Regions from separate parts of the Dehalobacter restrictus DSM 9455 genome, predicted to be linked through region 2. Evidence: riboswitches for the same ligand, from Rfam matches in the RefSeq annotation. Region 2 holds a riboswitch; each other region holds the start of a gene.
What was found. Region 2 has a riboswitch for cyclic di-GMP ahead of DEHRE_RS09360 (beta-galactosidase). Riboswitches for the same ligand answer to the same signal wherever they lie in the genome.
Positions count from the first base shown of each region.

Region 1 (2,205 bases), 640 kb from region 2:
CGTTTTTGTACTGTTCAGCCTGTTCGACTTTTTCCAGGGCAACGGCAATGGCAGCCTCGTCACCTGAAGCACGGGCTTCACCCAACTCTGCTTTGGCCGCTGCAAATTGCTGCACCGCATCCCCATAGGCTTTTTTGGCAGCCACATAAGCTTTGATCGCAATGGTGTTTTGAACTTCGGCTTTGATGATATTCTGCATGATCTCAGCCTGATCTTCTGTCAGATTGCCGCTGATTTTTAAGACGACTTTATCTGCATCGCGTTGAACAAGCTCAATGCTGGCAAGCAGATTGCTGATCACCGTATTCTCTTCTATGTCAGTTGCTGCCGTGTCCTCTGCGACTGTTTCATCTGTGGAAGTCGTGACGGTCCCATCATCCGCAGCAGCGTCTGTAGCCGTCGTATCCGTACCTTCAGCTACTTCGTTGTCTTCGATCATCTGCTGTACCTGGAAGTTGGCTTTCTTTATCGTATCCGAGTACGCTTTCAGAGCCTGTTCCATCAAATCCAACTGGTTTTGTTCGGACATGATTTCCGCTTCGGCGAGCCTTTCATTGGCAAACTCAACGAGCAGTTCCGCTTTTCCTTCATCAGAAAAAGTTACAGCAACCTGGACACTTTCAATCATCTGTTCAAGTGAATAGAGCCAGCTGTCCGGCGTTACGCCGGCTTCATCTGCTGTCGAGGCCTGGACGGTGGAATCCGTTATTGTGGAGTCGGTTGTTACTGCATCTGTTGTTGTAGTATCAGTCGTCGTTAAATCGGTTGTTGCCGTGTATGTTGTCGGGTCAGCAGCTGTTGAATCTGTAGCGGGCTCTGTGGGCGTACCAGGAGTACTCGTTGAAACATCCTCGATAACTGTGGTTCCATCCGTGGTTGTTTCAGCAAATACACAGGTTGGAGCGACCGCAATGATTAGAAAAACACAAAGAATTGAAACGAGAATCTTCTTACGGATCATTCTATCTACCCCTTTCGGTAGCCCGGCTGTCATAACCTTTCGGTGTTAGACCCGTGGCTTTGCGTCTCCGTCTTTCGACGGATTTGCCATTATCGTTTTGGCTGAGGCCATTATAGTACAGAATTACTTTGAAAATCAATGTTTTTGGACTTATTCCAGACCAATGGGGTATAAAAAATGAGACTTTCGTCTCATGGTCGGGTAATTATAGAGCAATGCAACTTCATATTCAATAACAGATCGTTTCAAAATGCTGACCAATTTATTATTTATCATGTCAGTTCTTTTCTTAATGAGCTTAGAACAAATCTAAACAGGTTTATTAACGGAACTATTATTCATATCTCAACGCTTCAATGGGATCAAGTTTAGCTGCCTTATTGGCCGGATAGAAACCAAAAAATACGCCGATCGCCATAGAAAATAAAACACTAATAATTGTTACCGGTATGGATATTGTCACAGGAGCCTTTAATACAACAGAGACAATCGTGCCGACCAGGGTGCCAATAATAATGCCGATGCCCCCCCCGATGCCGGAAATGATGACTGCTTCCGTGACAAATTGAAATTGGATGTGAAAGTTTTTGGCACCTAAAGCTTTCCTGGTACCAATCTCTCTTGTTCTCTCGGTGACAGATACCAGCATGATGTTCATTACCCCAATTCCTCCGACGAGTAAAGAAATTCCGGCAATAAACGCAATAGCTAAGGAAATCGTACTAATAACACTTAAAATTGAATTTAACTGCGTCTCCATACTATTTACCCTTGCACCCCATACTGAATTATTTTTATAAAGGTTATCAAAATAAGTCGTCAGCTGGGTTGTAAAAGCCAGTACGTCCGTATCCCCGCTTGCCACTACCGTAATTCGGGAATAGTTCTTCTGGGACGCATCCAGATTTGCTGTGGATATCGGGATATAAAGATTAGTGGACAGATCTTCCTCTGAAGCCGTGCTTACCTGACCCATACTTGATTGTTCATATTTATATACCCCTATAATCGTATACAATTCAATAGAATTGGTCTTATATATTTTTACGTCTTGGGAGAGCGGATCAGTGCCATCCGGAAACATATTTTCCACAAATTTATCGGATACGATTGCAACATTTCGATAATTTCTTACGTCTTTCTCTGATAGGTACCGTCCTTTTAGGATCTCCAAATTATTCGCCAATAAATAATCTGCGTTGGTTCCGGTCATGGTAATATTGGCATAGAGATCTCCATCTTTG
Region 1 covers NZ_CP007033.1:2,593,896-2,596,100, forward strand. The annotation lists gene DEHRE_RS12460 (DUF5667 domain-containing protein) at 1-961, opposite strand, end outside; cyclic di-GMP riboswitch class I at 975-1,059, opposite strand; gene DEHRE_RS12465 (ABC transporter permease) at 1,296-2,205, opposite strand, start outside.
Region 1: linked by a shared signal. The riboswitch ahead of DEHRE_RS12460 (DUF5667 domain-containing protein) and the one ahead of DEHRE_RS09360 (beta-galactosidase) in region 2 are both predicted to bind cyclic di-GMP.

Region 2 (2,205 bases):
GGAAGTGATGATCAAATCTTCTAATGGTGATAAGTATAAAATTGCAGGAATAGCTGTCTATACAGATCATGAGAATTACTGGCATTTAGCCTTAGTTGAGGCACCGGACAAGAATACTCACTATGTAGAACTTGAGGAAATGATTAATGGCAAATGGTGTGCCGAGTCAAGGGGAGATACAAAATTAGAAACAGGAACTTTGCAGCCAGGTGGCTTACATTGGGACTATAATCACCCTTATCGATTAAAAATAACTCTAAATGAATTGAGTATTACGGGTGCTGTATATGAATTGGATGGCTCTTTGATTTGGAAAACAAAATATCTATTTAAACCTGATAATTGTGTTAAAACAGGTATCCCCTCGCTAACGACAGCTGCCTTTGAAGCGCAATTTGATAATGTTAAGGTGAATATTACAAAAACTGTCGCTGATGAGAATCCAAATACAAGTTTGGACGACATAAAGGTGACAAATATTAAAATAAGTCCCGAGGAGTTATTTATCAAGGTCGGTCAGACCCGGAAGTTAGAAGCGTTAATTATACCTACAAACGCTTCTAATAAAACAATAAATTGGACGTCAGATAACCCGCAAATAGCCTCAGTTAATGATGGAGTGGTCAAAGGCTTATCTCCAGGAACAGTTTTCATAAGGGTTAGTACAGAAGATAAGAGTATATCAGATACTTGTAAAGTGACAGTTACTTCGTTTAGCGTATATTTATTCGTGGGTTTATACGTTTTAATTGTTGGAATCATTGCTTTACTTATTTTTAGATATATTAGGACAAAAGAAAAAATATAAAAAACACTATTGACTAAATAATGAAGATATGATAGTTATTAATTAAATGAATATCGGACAAAAACTTATTACTGACAATGGCAAACCTGTTGAAAAGCAGGGACGCAAAGCTAGAGGGCCTGTAAAATGGCAGCCAGTTACCAAAATTAAGTTTTTTGTTTTTGTCTAACTTATTACTGACAATGGCAAACCTGTTGAAAAGCAGGGACGCAAAGCTATAGGGCCTGTAAAATGGCAGCCAGTTACCAAAAATAAGTTTTTTGTTTTGGAGAGGGACAGAATATGTACATTTTAAGAAAAACAATCAAAATGTTAATCACGATAAGCCTAATATTAGTTTTAGTGGCACCAACAACACTAGCTGGAAGTGAACCCAGTGTAAGCAGTCAAAGATTGCAGGATGATTTCTCCGCCTACGTTGCTGGAAGTGATGGTAGCCCTCAGTGGATCACTGACGATATATCTTGGGAAGTAAATAATGGTTGTTTCGAAAATAATTCATTGAAAAAGAGCTTTGCTAAATATGATTCTACCGTTGGGACTGATTTGACTTTTGAATCTGAAGTTACTATTCAAGTATCGCAAGGGGATAAGTATAAGTCGGCGGGGATATCAGTTTATTCAGACAATAATAATTATTGGTCGTTAGCACTTGTTGAAGGGCCTGAGGCTAAAAATGAAATGCATTATATTGAACTTCAAGAAATGTTTAATGGGCAATGGTGTGTGCAAGATTATGGGGAGACAAAACTAAAAGTTGGTTCATACGTAGGAGATGGAATTGAGTGGAAATATAACCAGCCGTATGTGCTCAAGATAAGTTTAAATAATAAATCAATTACAGGGGTAGTATGCGAGTTAGATGGTAAAAAAATATGGGAGAAAGAATATATTTTTTCTTCGGAGAATTGTACAAAGAAAGGAATTCCTGCTCTGACAAGTGCGGCCGTAGAAACAAAGTACGATAACGCAAAATGCACAATAAATAAAAAAGTTTATGAAGTTAATGCAGTTAGCTCATATCCTGAGCTTAAAATCGAAACAGATACGACGATAAGCGGTAAAAAAACGGGATTTTTTCATACCCAAAAAATAGGGGATAAATGGTGGGTGATTGCGCCTAATGGGAATGGATTTATTGCCGTCGGAACACAGAGAATGACATATAAAGGAATTTACTCAGAGGCATTGGGTTATTCCCCTTATGAACAGAATGTAAAAAGCATCTATGGTTCTGAGGAAGAATGGGCAGAAAATACTGCGGAGCGGTTAAACAGTTGGGGATTTAATCTTCTGGGAATAGATTCAGCACCGTCTTTGAGGTATCGTGGACTAGCGCATACGGTATCATTTGGATTCGGGAGCAGTTTTTCTAAATACGGAGAAGATTATGTAAT
Region 2 covers NZ_CP007033.1:1,952,726-1,954,930, reverse strand. The annotation lists gene DEHRE_RS14125 (Ig-like domain-containing protein) at 1-808, shown strand, start outside; cyclic di-GMP riboswitch class I at 878-953, shown strand; cyclic di-GMP riboswitch class I at 983-1,058, shown strand; gene DEHRE_RS09360 (beta-galactosidase) at 1,118-2,205, shown strand, end outside.

Region 3 (2,205 bases), 990 kb from region 2:
ATTCGAGCTGACTAAGAATAAAAACTATACGATAAGGCAGGCCGTGCCGGACGATATTCCCCAGATAATTCAGCTTTTTCAAACGGCATTTGAAACCTATCCAACTCCTATTTTCAGCAGAGAGTATCTTCAAAAAGTCATGCAGGATCATATTTTGTATATGGTAGCGGAAGAAGAAGGAAAAATTATCAGTATTGCTTCGGCGGATCTTGACAAACAACACATGAACGCTGAAATAACTGATTGCGCCACTTATCCAAAGTATAGAGGCAGAAACATATTAAGCGAATTGATATTCCAACTGGAAACACACTTGAAACGCAATGGCTTTGCTACAGCATATAGCCTTTCAAGAGCTAACAATCTTGGAATCAACAGGTCTTTAAGCAAGCTGGGGTATATGTATCGGGGTAGACTAATCAACAACTGCCATATTTGCGGCGGTTTTGAAGATATGAATATTTGGGTAAAAACTTTAAAATAGTAAAATACTATTTTGTAAGTCAAGGGGAAGAAGATTTTTGAGAGATAGCCTGATTTGCTAAAGGATTATATTAAAAAACAAAATACTTAAGATAAATACCTGGACACTTCAGCATAAAGTGGATATATTCAGGGTATTCAAAAGAATAATTTTCTGTTATAATATAAAAGCTTAAGCAAAAATAACAATATATAGTTGTACAGGTTGATGCAAACTTCGTGAAAGTGAAGGACGCTAAAGCTATGGGTCTAAGGTTGCTTGTAAGTTGCTATGATTGCCAGGCTGCAAGTAATATGAACTTCTTGGGGGGGAGTAGTTCCGTTTTGGAGTACTCTCTTTTTTATATCTTTAATTTTCACTTGGGAGGATAGTACATATGAAACAAATGGGCATCGGACAAGCATTCAGAGCAAATTTTCTGGGTCATGCTCCGGACTGGTACAAAAGAACAATTCTTGCTTTTCTGGTGTTGAACCCTATTTTGATGGTTACCGCCGGTATGTACGTTACCGGGTGGGTGTTGATTGTCGAATTTATTTTTACCCTGGCAATGGCGTTAAAATGTTATCCGCTTCCTGCCGGTGGGCTTCTGGCGATCGAAGCCGTTGTGCTCGGACTTACTAACCCTCATATGGTCTATCACGAGGTTGAAATGAACCTGCCGGTTATTCTTCTTCTGATGTTCATGGTTGCCGGGATCTATTTTATGAAAGAAGGTCTTGTGTACCTGTTTTCCAAGCTCCTTACTAAAGTACACTCTAAAGTCGCGCTTTCATTCCTGTTCGCTGTACTGGGTGCGGTTCTTTCCGCGTTTTTGGACGCGCTGACCGTAACGGCAGTGATTATCGCCGTGGCCTATGGTTTCTATAGCATCTTCCACAAGTTTGCTTCCAGCGAAAAAGTATACGAAACGTATGACATTAATCACGACCATAGTGTTGATGAGAAACTTCATGAGGACCTGGACGAGTTTCGTGGTTTTCTGCGTAATCTTATGATGCATGGTGCTGTGGGCACTGCGCTGGGCGGAGCAATAACACTGGTTGGTGAACCGCAGAACCTGTTGATTGGCTCCATTATGCAATGGGACTTCGTAGATTTCTTTATACAATGTGCCCCTGTGTCTATCCCGGTATTGATCGTTGGTCTTCTGACCACCATTATCCTTGAAGTTACTAAGTTCTGGGGGTACGGCTACCAGCTTCCGGAATCTGTGAGAAATGTTATGGAAGATGATGTAAAAGTCAAAGATGCTGCCAGGAATATGCGCGGACGTGTGCGCCTGATTGTTATGGCTTTGTGCGGCGTTATGCTGATCTTCTCCCTGGCACTGCACTTGGCGGAAGTAGGTATTATTGGTCTTATGATTATTATCCTGCTTACTGCTTTCAACGGGGTTACTGAAGAAAAGCGCATCGGTCATGCGTTTGAAGAAGCATTGCCGTTTACTGCGCTGCTGGTCGTATTTTTTGCCGTCGTTGCGGTTATTCATGACCAGCATTTGTTTACGCCGATTATTCAATGGGTGCTGAACATGGAAGGGCAGAACCAGCTTGTGGCTTTCTTTGCGGCCAACGGTGTCCTTTCGGCAATCAGTGACAATGTTTTTGTGGCTACGGTATATATGACTGAAACACAGCAAGCGTTTGAAGCCGGAGCTATTGCGCTGGAGCAGTACAACAAGCTGGCAGTTGCCATCAACATGGGTACAAATATCCCTT
Region 3 covers NZ_CP007033.1:958,594-960,798, reverse strand. The annotation lists gene ablB (putative beta-lysine N-acetyltransferase) at 1-484, shown strand, start outside; cyclic di-GMP riboswitch class I at 683-774, shown strand; gene nhaB (sodium/proton antiporter NhaB) at 861-2,205, shown strand, end outside.
Region 3: linked by a shared signal. The riboswitch ahead of nhaB (sodium/proton antiporter NhaB) and the one ahead of DEHRE_RS09360 (beta-galactosidase) in region 2 are both predicted to bind cyclic di-GMP.

Region 4 (2,205 bases), 370 kb from region 2:
ACACTGCCCATAGATTGCTTCATACTCATTTTGAAGAGAGAGAAAGAATCTAATAGTACCGCAGCAAAATATACGCCGAGGCGATCACAATGGATAGAATCATGAACGGAAATCCGATCAGGAAGTATTTTTTGTAGCTGATCGTATAGCCGTTTTTTTCGGCAATCCCTGAGACAATGACGTTGGCCGAGGCACCGACAATTGTGCCGTTTCCGCCCAGGCAGGCGCCCAGAGCCAGAGACCACCAGAGCGGCTGGAGCTGTTCTGGGGTCAGCCCGCCGAGGACCCTGATTTTTTGAATCAACGGAATCATGGTGGCCACGAATGGAATATTATCGACGAAAGCTGAAAAAATAGCGGAAAGCCAGACAATCAGCATCGCCATGACGACCGGTACACCGCCGGTAAGCCCAAGGCTCCATTCAGCAATCTTATCCAGGACGCCGACTTCGACCAATCCTCCAACTAAAACGAATAATCCGGTAAAGAAGAAGATCGTCGGCCATTCAATCGCCAGAAATACCTCTTCCGGTTCCTCATGGCTCAGCACCATGAGCAGCATGCCTCCGGCCAGCGCAATCGTAGCGGTCTCAACATGGATGACGGCGTGCAGCATAAAACCGACAATGGTCAGAGCGAGCACGGCCAGGCTTCTTTTGAGCTGGGCTCAGTCTTTAATATAGTCGTATTCATTTTGCGACAGCAGCAGGGCGATGGATTCCTTATCGGTCTTTAGCTTTTGGCGATAAAGAAAATAAAAGCCCAATAGGGTAACAGCCAAGATCACAATCGTCACAGGTGCCAGGTTCACCATGAAATCCATAAAAGTAAGCTCTGCCGGTCCGGCAATCATGATATTCGGCGGATCACCGATCAGGGTCGCGGTTCCCCCGATGTTGCTGGCTAGAATCTGGGTAATCAAAAAAGGTATTGGGTTTAATTTCAAGGTTTCAGCAATCACAATGGAAACCGGAACGACCAGCAAAACAGTCGTCACGTTATCCAGAAAAGCCGATAAAACGGCAGTCAGTATAGCCAAAGAGATCAGCAGTCTGATTGGATTGCCTTTGACTTTCTTGGCGACCCAAATAGCCAGAAAGCCGAAGACACCGGAACGTCTGGTCAGATCGACAATGATCATCATGCCGATAAGTAAGCCCAGCGTATTCCAGTCGATGTGTTCCACAGCAGTTTCCTGCGGGAATACACCCAAAAGAATCAGGAGACAGGCACCGAGGGCCGCGGCGACAGCCCGCGGGATTTTCTCCGTTACGATTAGTGCATACGTAGCTACAAAAATAACAAGGGTCAGAATCAAGGTCATGAATCGTGCACCTCCATCATTAGTGTGGTCAATTTTTATTGGCCTAACCGGTTAGAATATACCAAAATAGTTGAAATAAAAAAGAGCAGATCCATAAAAGGAACTGCTCTTCCCTGAGAAGTTCAAAATCCTTGTAGTCTGGCAATCCTGTCAGAATATCCTGGAAATGCATTTGGATTCCATTCATTTTGTATTGCATGCATTTCAAATTCCCTGATTTAGACCCATAACTTTAGCGTCCTTCACTTTCGTGAAGTTTGCCCCAACACATTAAAAATCATATTATATTTTATTTGCAAATCTGAAAAATCCTGATCAACTGGATTGTGTCCAGAAAAGAAGTATAGCATCTCCGTTCATATTTTGTAAAGATCAGTTCGATCTTCTCAAATAATATTCAAAATTCTCGAGTGCCCAGGCATCATGGTACAAATTCCCTTCCCGGGATGCAGGGTCCAAAAGTGAAGTGCAATAGGCTGTTCTTTTTCCATCGGCTAGCTCTTGAAATATTTCGAGGTATTTCCATTTGGCCTTTTTGGCAAAGCTTTCGTTACTGTTGGCTTGCTTGGCCAGCATAAAGCAGGTTTTTATGCTTCTGTTCAGCGTGCAGAGGCTTTGGGCCTGACACTTGTCACAGCCGATGAACTGGGTCATATCAATTTCCACGGTCGTGACAAAGCCGACTTTGAAAGGAGTATAATGCACAATCCTTGGTGATAATTCAGCATCGCCATACCCGCATTCCTCATTCCAATAACCGATCCGGTCAATGAGCTCAGGCCGTAACCCCTGAAGACATCCCGGAATAAAATCCATGATTACATCAATGCCGGCATTTCTCAGCTGAAGATAGGATAGATCATTCTTGACCTGAGGAATGA
Region 4 covers NZ_CP007033.1:2,323,267-2,325,471, reverse strand. The annotation lists gene DEHRE_RS11175 (NADH-dependent [FeFe] hydrogenase, group A6) at 1-53, shown strand, start outside; partial or broken gene DEHRE_RS11170 (ArsB/NhaD family transporter) at 50-1,324, opposite strand; cyclic di-GMP riboswitch class I at 1,511-1,596, opposite strand; gene DEHRE_RS11165 (glycosyltransferase family 2 protein) at 1,697-2,205, opposite strand, start outside.
Region 4: linked by a shared signal. The riboswitch ahead of DEHRE_RS11170 (ArsB/NhaD family transporter) and the one ahead of DEHRE_RS09360 (beta-galactosidase) in region 2 are both predicted to bind cyclic di-GMP.